Regions from separate parts of the Kitasatospora misakiensis genome, predicted to be linked through region 2. Evidence: predicted binding sites of a transcription regulator. Region 2 holds the regulator's gene; the other holds the start of a gene.

The links. The regulator HspR, encoded in region 2, represses chaperone genes until heat shock. The targets are predictions, from matches to a motif close to TTGAGNNNNNNNNNCTCAA.
Region 1: lon (endopeptidase La) is a predicted target of HspR. The motif match lies at 2,150-2,168, and genes of this name have one in related genera.

The regions. Positions count from the first base shown of each region.
Region 1 covers NZ_JBHSOF010000004.1:216,377-221,790, reverse strand. Annotated here, with positions in the region: gene lon (endopeptidase La) at 1-2,127, opposite strand, end outside; gene ACFP3U_RS06035 (rhomboid-like protein) at 2,328-3,122, opposite strand; gene ACFP3U_RS06030 (response regulator transcription factor) at 3,673-4,410, shown strand; gene ACFP3U_RS06025 (HAMP domain-containing sensor histidine kinase) at 4,500-5,414, shown strand, end outside.
Region 2 covers NZ_JBHSOF010000036.1:18,223-23,636, reverse strand. Annotated here, with positions in the region: gene dnaK (molecular chaperone DnaK) at 1-358, shown strand, start outside; gene grpE (nucleotide exchange factor GrpE) at 355-999, shown strand; gene dnaJ (molecular chaperone DnaJ) at 1,158-2,315, shown strand; gene ACFP3U_RS24500 (heat shock protein transcriptional repressor HspR) at 2,323-2,835, shown strand; gene ACFP3U_RS24495 (hypothetical protein) at 3,133-4,104, shown strand; gene ACFP3U_RS24490 (hypothetical protein) at 4,086-4,322, opposite strand; gene ACFP3U_RS24485 (hypothetical protein) at 4,802-5,414, shown strand, end outside.

The DNA.
Region 1 (5,414 bases), on a different contig from region 2:
GGGGATGGCGCCGGCCGGGATGTGCAGGTGCACGCCGCGGTCGCGCAGCGAGGTGACCGGCAGCTCCAGCTCGGCGCCGCGCGAGCGCAGGTAGGAGAGCGCGATGTGCGCGGACTCCTTCATGACGTCGCCCAGCTGGCCGGTCAGGGTCAGCCCGGTGCCGCCGGTCTCGGCGTCGGCGAGCGAGGCCTCGATGAAGAGGACGTCGCCGCCGGCCCCGGTGACCGCCAGGCCGGTGGCCACGCCGGGCACCGCGGTGCGCCGCTCGGCGGGCTCCTGGGCCGCCTCCGGGACGTGGTGCGGCCGGCCGATCAGGGCGCGCAGGTCCTCGGCGCCGACCGCGGCGGGCAGCTCGCGCTCGCCCAGCTCGCTCTGTGCGGCGATCTTGCGCAGCACCCGGGCGATCGACCGTTCGAGGTTGCGGACGCCGGCCTCGCGGGTGTACTCGCCGGCCAGCTTCCGCAGCGCCGGCTCGTCGACCGCGACCTCCTCGCCCTTGAGCCCGGCCTTCTCCAGCTGGCGCGGGAGCAGGTGGTCGCGGGCGATGACGACCTTCTCGTCCTCGGTGTAGCCGTCCAGGCGGACCAGCTCCATCCGGTCGAGCAGCGGCTCGGGGATGGCCTCCAGCACGTTGGCGGTGGCGAGGAAGACCACGTCGGAGAGGTCCAGCTCGACCTCCAGGTAGTGGTCCCGGAAGGTGTGGTTCTGTGCCGGGTCGAGCACCTCCAGGAGGGCGGCCGCCGGGTCGCCCCGGTAGTCGGAGCCGACCTTGTCGATCTCGTCCAGCAGGACGACCGGGTTCATCGAGCCGGCCTCCTTGATGGCGCGGACCAGCCGGCCGGGCAGCGCGCCGACGTAGGTGCGCCGGTGGCCGCGGATCTCCGCCTCGTCCCGGACGCCGCCGAGCGCGACCCGGACGAAGTTGCGGCCCATGGCGCGGGCCACCGACTCGCCGAGCGAGGTCTTGCCGACCCCGGGCGGGCCGACCAGCGCGAGCACCGCCCCGCCCGCCCGTCGCCCGCCGCCACCCTTCTTGGGAAGGGCTTCGCCCTGCCCCTCCTGATGCCCGCCGACCTGCCCGAACCCCTGCTCGGCCCGGCGCTTGCGGACGGCCAGGTACTCGACGATGCGCTCCTTCACGTCGGTCAGGCCGGCGTGGTCGGCGTCCAGCACCGCGCGGGCGCCGGCGATGTCGTAGGAGTCCTCGGTGCGCTCGCTCCAGGGCAGCTCCAGGACGGTGTCCAGCCAGGTGCGGATCCAGGAGCCCTCGGGCGACTGGTCGCTGGCCCGCTCCAGCTTGTCGACCTCCTTGAGGGCGGCCTCGCGGACCGCCGCCGGCAGGTCGGCGGCCTCGACCCGGGCGCGGTAGTCGCCCTCCTCGTCGGCCGGGTCGCCGTTCAGCTCGGCCAGCTCCTTGCGGACGGCCTCCAGCTGGCGGCGGAGCAGGAACTCCTTCTGCTGCTTGGCCACGCCCTCCTCGACGTCCTTGCGGATGGTGTCGTTGACCTCCTCCTCCGCGAGGTGGTCGCGGAGCAGGCCGAGCGCGTACTCCAGTCGGGCGACCTGGTCGGCCTCCAGCAGCACCTTGAGCTTCTGCTCGGCGGTGACGAAGGGCGCGTAGCCGATGTTGTCGGCGAGCTCGCCGACGCCCTCGATGGCGGCCACCCGGTCGACGATCTGCCAGGCGCCGCGCCGGCGCAGCCACTGGGTGGAGAGGCTCTTGTACTCCTTGACCAGCTCGGCGGCCCGGCCGGCCACCGGGGTGCCGACCGAGGACTCCCGGAACGGCGTGGTCTCCACCCAGAGCGCGGCGCCGGGCCCGGTGGTGCCGACGCCGATGCGCACCCGGCGGACGGCGCGGACCAGCGCGGCCGGGTCGCCGTCGGCCAGCCGGCCGACCTGCTCGACGGTGGCGAGGGTGCCGGCCGCCGCGTACGAGCCGTCCACCCGCGGGACCAGCAGGACCTGGGGCTTGCCGGTGCTGCCGGTGGCGGCGGCGCGCGCGGCCTCGACGGCGGCGCGGACCTCGGTGTCCTGCAGGTCCAGCGGCACGACCATGCCCGGCAGGACGACCTCGTCGTCGAGCGGCAGCACGGGCAGGGTGAGCGGTGTGGACGTCGATGCCATGATCTCTCCCCAGTCAGTGAACTTGAGTCGATCTGACTAAAGGCTCGGCGGGCGCCGGATGTTCCCCGTCCACCGTTCGCCGTGAGCGAACGCGAGGGGGCCCCGGCGGGCCTGTCAAAAAGGGGCCTCGACGCGGGCCGGGAGCCAGCCGGGAGCGGGCCGGGAGCCGGCCGGCCGCCGTCGGAACCGGTCCGGCGCCGTCAGAACCGGTCCAGCACCGCGGTCCGCCCGCGCCCGCGCGCGGACCCGGGCGCCGCCGCGGGCCGGGAGCGCTCGGCGGGCAGTCCGACCCGGGTGCGGCGCGGCCGGTGCCCGTCCCAGCGGCGCAGCCACCGCCACAGCGCCACCCCGACCAGCAGCGCCGCCGGGTGGCCGACCCCGGTGACGAGGTCCCGGTCGGTGGCGATCTGGTCGGCGATCATGGCCGCGGCCGGCGCGAGCACCGCCGCCCGCCCGGCCGGCCGGAGCAGCCCGGCCAGCGCGCCGAGGCTGGCCAGCACGCCGTAGCTGACCCCGATGTCCAGGTGGTCCATCGCGGCCGGCTCCAGCCGCCCGGTCTCCACCCCGACGACGACCACGCCCTGGGAGAGCAGGGTGGCGGTGACGTGCCCGGCGGCGAAGACGGCCGCCGCCCGGGCGGGGCCGACCCGGCGCTCCAGCGGCGCGACGGTGAAGGCGAAGGCCCACAGATAGGGGATCCAGACCGGGCCGGCCACCCAGAAGCCGCTGAACAGCAGCGCGCGCAGCGGGTGCTGCAACAGGTTGTGCCCGTCCGAACTGGAGGCCTCCTGGAGCCGGAGCACGAGCTCCGGGTCGGCCAGCCCGGCGAAGGTGGTGGTCGCGCCGACCACGGCGAGGTAGCCGAGCGCGAAGGGATTGCGCCGCGGGGTCGGCACCCACGCCAGCGCCCGGTCGACCACGCCGGCCCGCAGGCCGAGCCGGTACATCCCGTACGGCGGCCCGCCACGCCCGGCGTACGCCTGCCGATCCGTCATGTCGCCTCCGCTCCACCGCTCGCAGCCGTCACCCCGCGTGCGTCCAACGTACCGGCGCGTACCGAAAGTCCCACCCTCCGCGATTTGTCGTGGCCACGGTACGTCCGGTGTCTGGGAGCCGGCTGGGAGAACGCCGTGAGAATCCGGGGTTTGACCGGCCCCGAATTGGTACGGACCTACCCTCCTCCTTCACACCCCCATCCCCCCTGACCGGCGGCTTGGCGTCAACTCAGGTGCATACGTACCGTTACACAGTGAAAAAACGCCGGGTAAGGTATCGGCCCGTGCCCACCTTCCGGTGGGCCCGACAACCGGCTTGACAGGCCGGTTCGTGGGCCGGAAATGTCCGGTCCACCTGCCGGGAATCGCCCGCTGTCCGTACGCTGCGAGGTGCACGGGAGACGGAGAGCGGCACACGCCCTCGCCGGACCCCGCGCACGCGACGGGACGGCGGACCCGGCACAGTCCACGACGGAACAAGACTACGAAGCGGAGCCTTCGCCATCCCCACAGGTGGCCGGCCCGCAGCCCTGGGGGCGGTGGCGTGACCGTGACAGAAATTCAGCAGGACAACCAGAGCACCGGCGGCACGGTGAGCAGCCAGCGCAGAGTGCTGGTGGTGGAGGACGAGCCCACCATCGCCGAGTCCATCGCGGCCCGGCTGGGCGCGGAGGGATTCAAGGTGGCCGTCGCGCACGACGGCCCGGGCGCCGTCGACGGCTTCCACACCTGGCAGCCCGACCTGGTCGTCCTCGACATCATGCTGCCCGGCTTCGACGGCCTGGAAGTGTGCCGCCGGATCCAGGCCCAGCGCCCGGTGCCGGTCCTGATGCTCACCGCGCGGGACGACGAGACGGACCTGCTGGTCGGCCTCGGCGTCGGTGCCGACGACTACATGACCAAGCCCTTCTCCATGCGCGAACTGGCCGCCCGGGTCAACGTGCTGCTGCGCCGCGTCGAGCGCGCCCAGCAGGCCGCCCGGACGCCCGCGTTGGGCAGCCTGCGGTTCGGCGAGCTGGAGATCGACCACGTGCAGCGCCGGGTCCGGCTGGCCTCGGGCGACGTCCACCTGACGCCGACCGAGTTCGACCTGCTCGCCTGCCTGGCCGCCCAGCCGCGCGCGGTGCTCACCCGCGAGCAGCTGCTGGCCGAGGTCTGGGACTGGACGGACGCGTCCGGCACCCGCACCGTCGACAGCCACGTCAAGGCGCTGCGCCGGAAGATCGGCGCCAGCTGGATCCGTACCGTCCACGGCGTCGGCTACGCGCTGGAGGCCCCGCTCTCGTAGCGCGGCGCTCCTTCGGACACCGGGCCGCCGGGGGGCCCGTGTCCCGAATCGCCGTGCTGCGGACCCACGCGGGGGATCACAGGGGACCAATGACCTTTCCACAGCAACGCAACGGGGACATCGACGGCAGTCGGCCGCCCACCCTGGCCGCCCGCGCCGCGAAACGGGTCTGGGCCGACATCCGGCCGCTCGACCCGGTCCGCTCCATCAAGGGCAAACTCGCCCTCCTGGTGATCGTCTCGGTCTTCCTGGCCACCGGCATGGTGGTCGTGGCGATCCGGTCCGAGACCCAGATCCGGATCATCATGATCTTCTCGATGATCGCCTCACTGCTCTTCATGCAGTTCCTCGCGCACGGGCTGACCGCCCCGCTGCGCGACATGACCGCCGCCGCCCGCGCGATGGCCTCCGGCGACTACAGCCGCCGGGTCGAGGTGAACTCGCGCGACGAGATCGGCGAGCTGGCCGCGACCTTCAACCAGATGGCGGCCGACCTGGAGGCCGCCGACCGGCACCGCCGCGAACTGGTCGCCAACGTCTCGCACGAGCTGCGCACGCCGATCGCCGCGCTGCGCGCCGTGCTGGAGAACGTGGTCGACGGCGTGGTCCAGCCCAACCCGGCGACCCTGGGCGCCGCGCTGGAGCAGACCGAGCGGCTCGGCCGGCTGGTCACCCACCTGCTCGACCTCTCCAAGATCGACGACGGCGTGGTCGACCTGGACGCGCGCCCCTTCGAGGTGCGCGAGTTCCTGGACGGCGTGCTGCGCGGGGTCACCGTGGACGGCGCCACGGCCGGCGGGGCGTTCTCCCGGCGCGGCGACGTCCGGCTCGCGCTGGAGGTGAGCCCGTCCGGGCTGACCGGCGTCGCCGACTCGGAACGGCTCCACCAGGTGGTCGCCAACCTGGTCGACAACGCCTGCAAGCACTCCCCGCCCGGCGGCACCGTGACCGTCCGCGCCAGGCCCGGCGAGGGGCCCGGCGCGCTGCTGCTGGAGGTCGAGGAC
Region 2 (5,414 bases):
GGACCACAAGCGCCGCGAGGCCGTGGAGACCCGCAACCAGGCCGAGCAGCTCGTCTACTCGACCGAGAAGTTCATCGCCGACAACTCCGACAAGCTCCCGGCCGACGTCAAGACCGAGGTCGAGACCGCCATCGGCGAGCTCAAGGAGGCCCTGAAGGGCGAGGACATCGCGGCGATCCGCGAGGCCTCGGAGAAGGTCTCCACCACCGCCCAGAAGCTCGGCCAGGCGCTCTACGCCAACGCCGACGCCGCCGGTGCCGCCGGTGCGGGTGCGGCCGGTGACGCCGGTGCCAAGGACGACGACGTCGTCGACGCCGAGATCGTGGACGACGAGAAGCCCAAGGGCAGTGCCGCATGACGGAGAAGCCGCAGGGTGCCAAGCCCGGCGACGACTCCGCCGCCGAGGAGGCCGCTGTCGACGGCGCTCGGGGCAAGGCGGCCGAGGAGGCCGCCGCGACCGGTGCCGAGGGCGCCGGCTCGGACGACCTCGCCTCGGCCAAGCGCGAGCTGGCCGAGCGCACGGCCGACCTCCAGCGCCTCCAGGCCGAGTACCAGAACTACCGCAAGCGGGTCGAGCGCGACCGGCTGACGGTCCGCGAGATCGCCGTCTCCAACATCCTGGAGTCGCTGATCCCGGTGCTGGACGACATCGGCCGGGCCCGTGAGCACGGCGAGGTGACGGGCGGCTTCAAGTCCGTGGCCGAGTCGCTGGAGACGGTCGTCGCCAAGCTGGGCCTCCAGCAGTTCGGCAAGGAGGGCGAGCCCTTCGACCCGACCATGCACGAGGCGCTGATGCACAGCTACTCGTCGGAGGTCACCGAGGACACCTGCGTCCAGATCCTCCAGCCCGGTTACCGGATCGGCGAGCGGATCATCCGCCCGGCGATGGTCGCGGTCGCGGAGCCCCAGCCGGGCACCCAGACCACGGCCGCCCCGGACGCCGACGCCGCCAAGGGCGGGGAGAAGAAGGACCAGGCCGACGGTGGCTCGGACAGCTGACCAGCGGTGACAGCTGACAACCCTCGCGCTGCGGAGTCGTACGCCGGCCAGTACGGCGGCCGGCTCCGCAGCGCGCTGTCGACGTGCCCCGGCACCAGTGGCCGGGTCCCACCCGTTGACAGCACTGTGACGATGGACCTCGGGAGGTGGCGCCGGCCATGAGCGGCAAGGACTACGTGGAGAAGGACTACTACAAGGTCCTCGGTGTGCCCAAGGACGCCAACGCCACAGAGATCAAGAAGACCTACCGCAAGCTGGCGCGCGAGTTCCACCCCGACGCCAACAAGGGCGACGCCAAGGCCGAGGAGCGGTTCAAGGACATCTCCGAGGCGTACGACGTCCTCTCCGACGAGAAGCGCCGCAAGGAGTACGACGAGGCCCGCAGCCTCTTCGCCAACGGCGGCTTCCGGGCCGGCGGCCCCGGTGGCCCCGGCAGCTACAGCTTCGACTTCGGCGACCTGTTCAGCGGCAGCCAGGGCGGCGGCCAGGGCGGCGGCGGGCTCGGCGACGTCTTCGGCGGGCTGTTCAACCGCGGCGGCCGGCAGGCCCAGCCGCGACGCGGCACCGATGTCGAGACCGAGGTGACGCTCTCCTTCGAGGAGGCCGTCGACGGCGCCACCGTCCCGCTGCGGATGACCAGCCAGGCCCCCTGCCGCCTCTGCAACGGCACCGGCGCCAAGTCCGGCACCACCCCGCGGGTCTGCCCGACCTGTGTCGGCTCCGGCACCGTCAGCCGCGGCCAGGGCGCCTTCGCGCTCTCCGAGCCCTGCCGGGACTGCCGCGGCCGAGGCATGATCGTCGACGACCCGTGCCCCGACTGCCACGGCAGCGGCCGGGCCAGCTCCGCCCGCACCATGCAGGTCCGGATCCCGGCCGGCGTCCAGGACGCCCAGCGGATCCGGCTCAAGGGCAAGGGCGCCCAGGGCGAGCGCGGCGGCCAGCCCGGCGACCTCTACGTCACCGTGCACGTCGACCCGCACCCCGTCTTCGGCCGCAAGGGCGACAACCTGACCGTGACCGTCCCGGTCAGCTTCCCCGAGGCCGCCCTCGGCGGCACCATCGAGGTGCCGACCCTGAACGGCCCGTCGGTGAAGCTCAAGCTGCCCCCGGGCAGCGCGAACGGCCTGACCCTGCGGGCCCGTGGCAAGGGCGCCACCCGCAAGGACGGCACCCGCGGCGACCTCCTCGTCACCGTGGAGGTCGTGGTGCCCCAGAACGTCACCGGCGACGCGCTGGCCGCCCTGGAGCAGTACCGCGAGGCGACCGCCTCCGACGACCCACGAGCCGCCCTCTTCAGAGCGGCGAAGGGAGCGTGACGACCAGATGATCCCCGACGAACCCATCGGCCCCGGTCTCGGCGACGGTCTGCCCGGTGGCGGCGCCCGCCGCGCCCCCCGCCGGACCGCGCCGCAGCCCCAGTACGTGCTCACCGAGGAGACCCCGGTCTACGTGATCTCGGTGGCCGCCGAGCTCTCCGGGCTGCACCCGCAGACCCTCCGTCAGTACGACCGGCTCGGCCTGGTCTGCCCGGACCGCACCGCCGGCCGTGGGCGCCGCTACTCCGCGCGCGACATCCAGCAGTTGCGCGAGGTCCAGCGGCTCTCCCAGGACGAGGGCATCAACCTGGCGGGCATCAAGCGGATCATCGAGCTGGAGAACCAGGTCGCCGCCCTCCAGGCCCGCGTCTCCGAGCTGGTCGACTCCCTGGAGGGCGCCGCCACCGCCCTCCAGCAGCGCGAGGCCACCATCCACGCCTCGTACCGCCGCGACCTCGTCCCGTACCAGCCGCCCACCCCCCACTCCAGCGCCCTCGTGGTCTGGCGCCCCAAGCGCTGAGCCCCGCCGGATCTCGCCGCCGGATCCCCGGCCCCGCGCTCTGTACGCCGCTGTCGGCACCCCGTCCATCGAGGGGTGCCGACAGCTGCGCGTCATGCGTAGAGTGCTCACCGGTGAACTCGCGCCCGACTGCGGCCATCGAACAAGGATCCTGACGAGCGCCCTGTCACAGGGGGTCGTCGCCGTCGGGCCGGGACGGTTGAAAGGTCGCAGATGAACGCTACGAGTGGGACGGAGCCTGGGGGAGCGTCCACGAGCATCCTCTCCGAGGAGGCGCGCACGCTCTACCTCCGAGCGGTGGCGAACGGGGGCCGGCTGGCCTCGACCGATCCCAGCATCGCCGTGCCCCGCGCCGAACTCCTCGAGTTCGGCCTGCTGATTCCCGACGTCGACGACCCGTCGACGATGACGGTCGCCGATCCCTCCCGGATAGCCGGACGCCTGGTCGGCCAGTGGCAGGAACAGGCCCTGCATCTCCTGATGAGGTCCTCGGCCGCTCCGAAGGCGTTCCAGGACCTCTCGCACGCCTATGGCTCGATGAACCACAGAACCGAGCCCGGCGGTCCCATCGAATACGCGCTCGGCGTTCCGGAAATCAACCAGCAGATCGAATCCCTGGTGGAGAACGCGGCAAAGGAAGTGCTCACCGCACAACCCGGCGGAAGCCGCCCGCTGGCCATCATTCAGCGAATTGTGGAACGCGACATCGCGTTGTTGCACAGGGGCGTCCAGCGGCGGACCATTTACCAACCGAGCGCCCGTTATGCGGCTCCCACCCGGCAATACGTCGAGCGGATCACCGAGCACGGCGCCGAGGTCAGGACGCTCGCCGAACCCTTCAAACGCCTCATCATCGTCGACCGCGAGGTCGCGGTGATCCCGGCGCAGGACGACAACGCGAAAGCGGCCATAGTCCGGGACCCCGCGGTGATCAGCTACCTGATCGACTCGTTCGAGGGCCTGTGGATACGCTCGATACCCTTCCCCGGGGCGACCGAGGTGCCCCAGGAGGTCATCTCACGCCTGCGCACGAAGATCCTCCGCATGATGATCCAGGGCGTGGGGCACCGCGTGATCGCCCGGAGCCTCGGCATCAGCGAGCGGACGCTCGCCCGGCACATCGCGGAGTTCCGCGAGGAGTACGACTCCGAGACGCTCTTCCAGCTGGGCTGGCGGATGGCTCAGCACCCACCGCACCTCATCGCGGCGGACGACGCGTCATTCCCGGGGCTGGAGGGCGGCGATCCGGTTCACCAGCCCCAGTCCTGAATGGGCTGCGGCGCGGCCGGCACGACGGCGGCCGTCGTGTTCGGGGCCGGGGCGCTCCAACCCCAGTCGTTGGCCATGGCCTGCGAGGTCGCGACGGCACCGCCCTCGCGGTGCTGCGTCTGCCAGCCCCAGTCCTCGGGAGAAGACACCATCGGGACCGCAGCAGTGATCGCGACCACCGCCAAGGCACGGATCAGGATGCGCGGTGCACGACGCATGTCACGACTCCTTGTCATGTATCTGCTATAACCGACCATGTCCATGAGTGGACCCGTACGGTCCGGTGGTGCGGCGAAGCGTGTGGGAGATGCGCAAGACATCAAAGCCTGCGCAGCCCTGCCTGTGCAAACATTTGTCCACTCCTGGGACTGTCATCCTGATGCCAGGCAGAAATATGACACTCCCTGCCGAAACCCATGGCGTGAACCTGCCCGCCAGAGGTGGTCACGGTGTCATCTGTCTGCCAGACACGGAGATGACACCCTTCACACGTGGACTGTCGCCCGCCTCACCCGAGACGATCAGTGCACACCCCATCAACCATGCGCCGGGCAGCACCAGCGTTCCGCACCGCGGCCGGACCACGGGCCCTATCGCACCGCCGTCAGCTTCAGTCGTGCGAGGCCCTCCTCCAACACCACATCGTCCAGGGGGACTTGAAAAATTCTCCTGGTCGGTCATTCCCCCGGAGTCGACAATGACCGAGCCCTACCTGCGTCACCACGACAGCCAGGCCCATGAGGGTCGGCGTGCACGAGTCTTCCTGGCCGCGCCGCTGATGCGGTTGACCGGGCCGGCCGACAGTGTGGTGACGCTCGCCAGCCGGACGCGGCTGACGACCCTGCGCACCACCCTCCTCCGTAGTGGCGCCGCCGTGTACAGCGCCCACCACAGCGACGCCTGGACCGTCGCCGGGCGCGCCCCCGAGCCCCGGGTGCCCTCGGACTTCCGCGCGCTGCAGTCCGCCGACCTGGTCTTCGCCTACGTGGGCGCGCCGCTCTCCGCCGGCGTCAGCCTGGAGCTGGGCTGGGCGTCGGCGCTGCGCAAGCCGATCGTCCTGCTCGTCGACGAGGCCATCACCCACAACCCGCTGATCGCCACCATCGAGCAGGTCGCCCCCGTCCTGCCGCTGGTCTTCGACGACACCTGGTCCCAGGAGGCGCTCCACCACACCGTGGAGACCGCCCTCGACTGGGCCGGTATGGCGCTCTCCCTGCGCGAGGGCTTCTGGACCGCCCCCGGCGAGCAGTTCACCGTCCCCCGTCAGCAGCCCCCGGCCGTCGGTCCGGCCGGCTACTGGCCCACCGGCG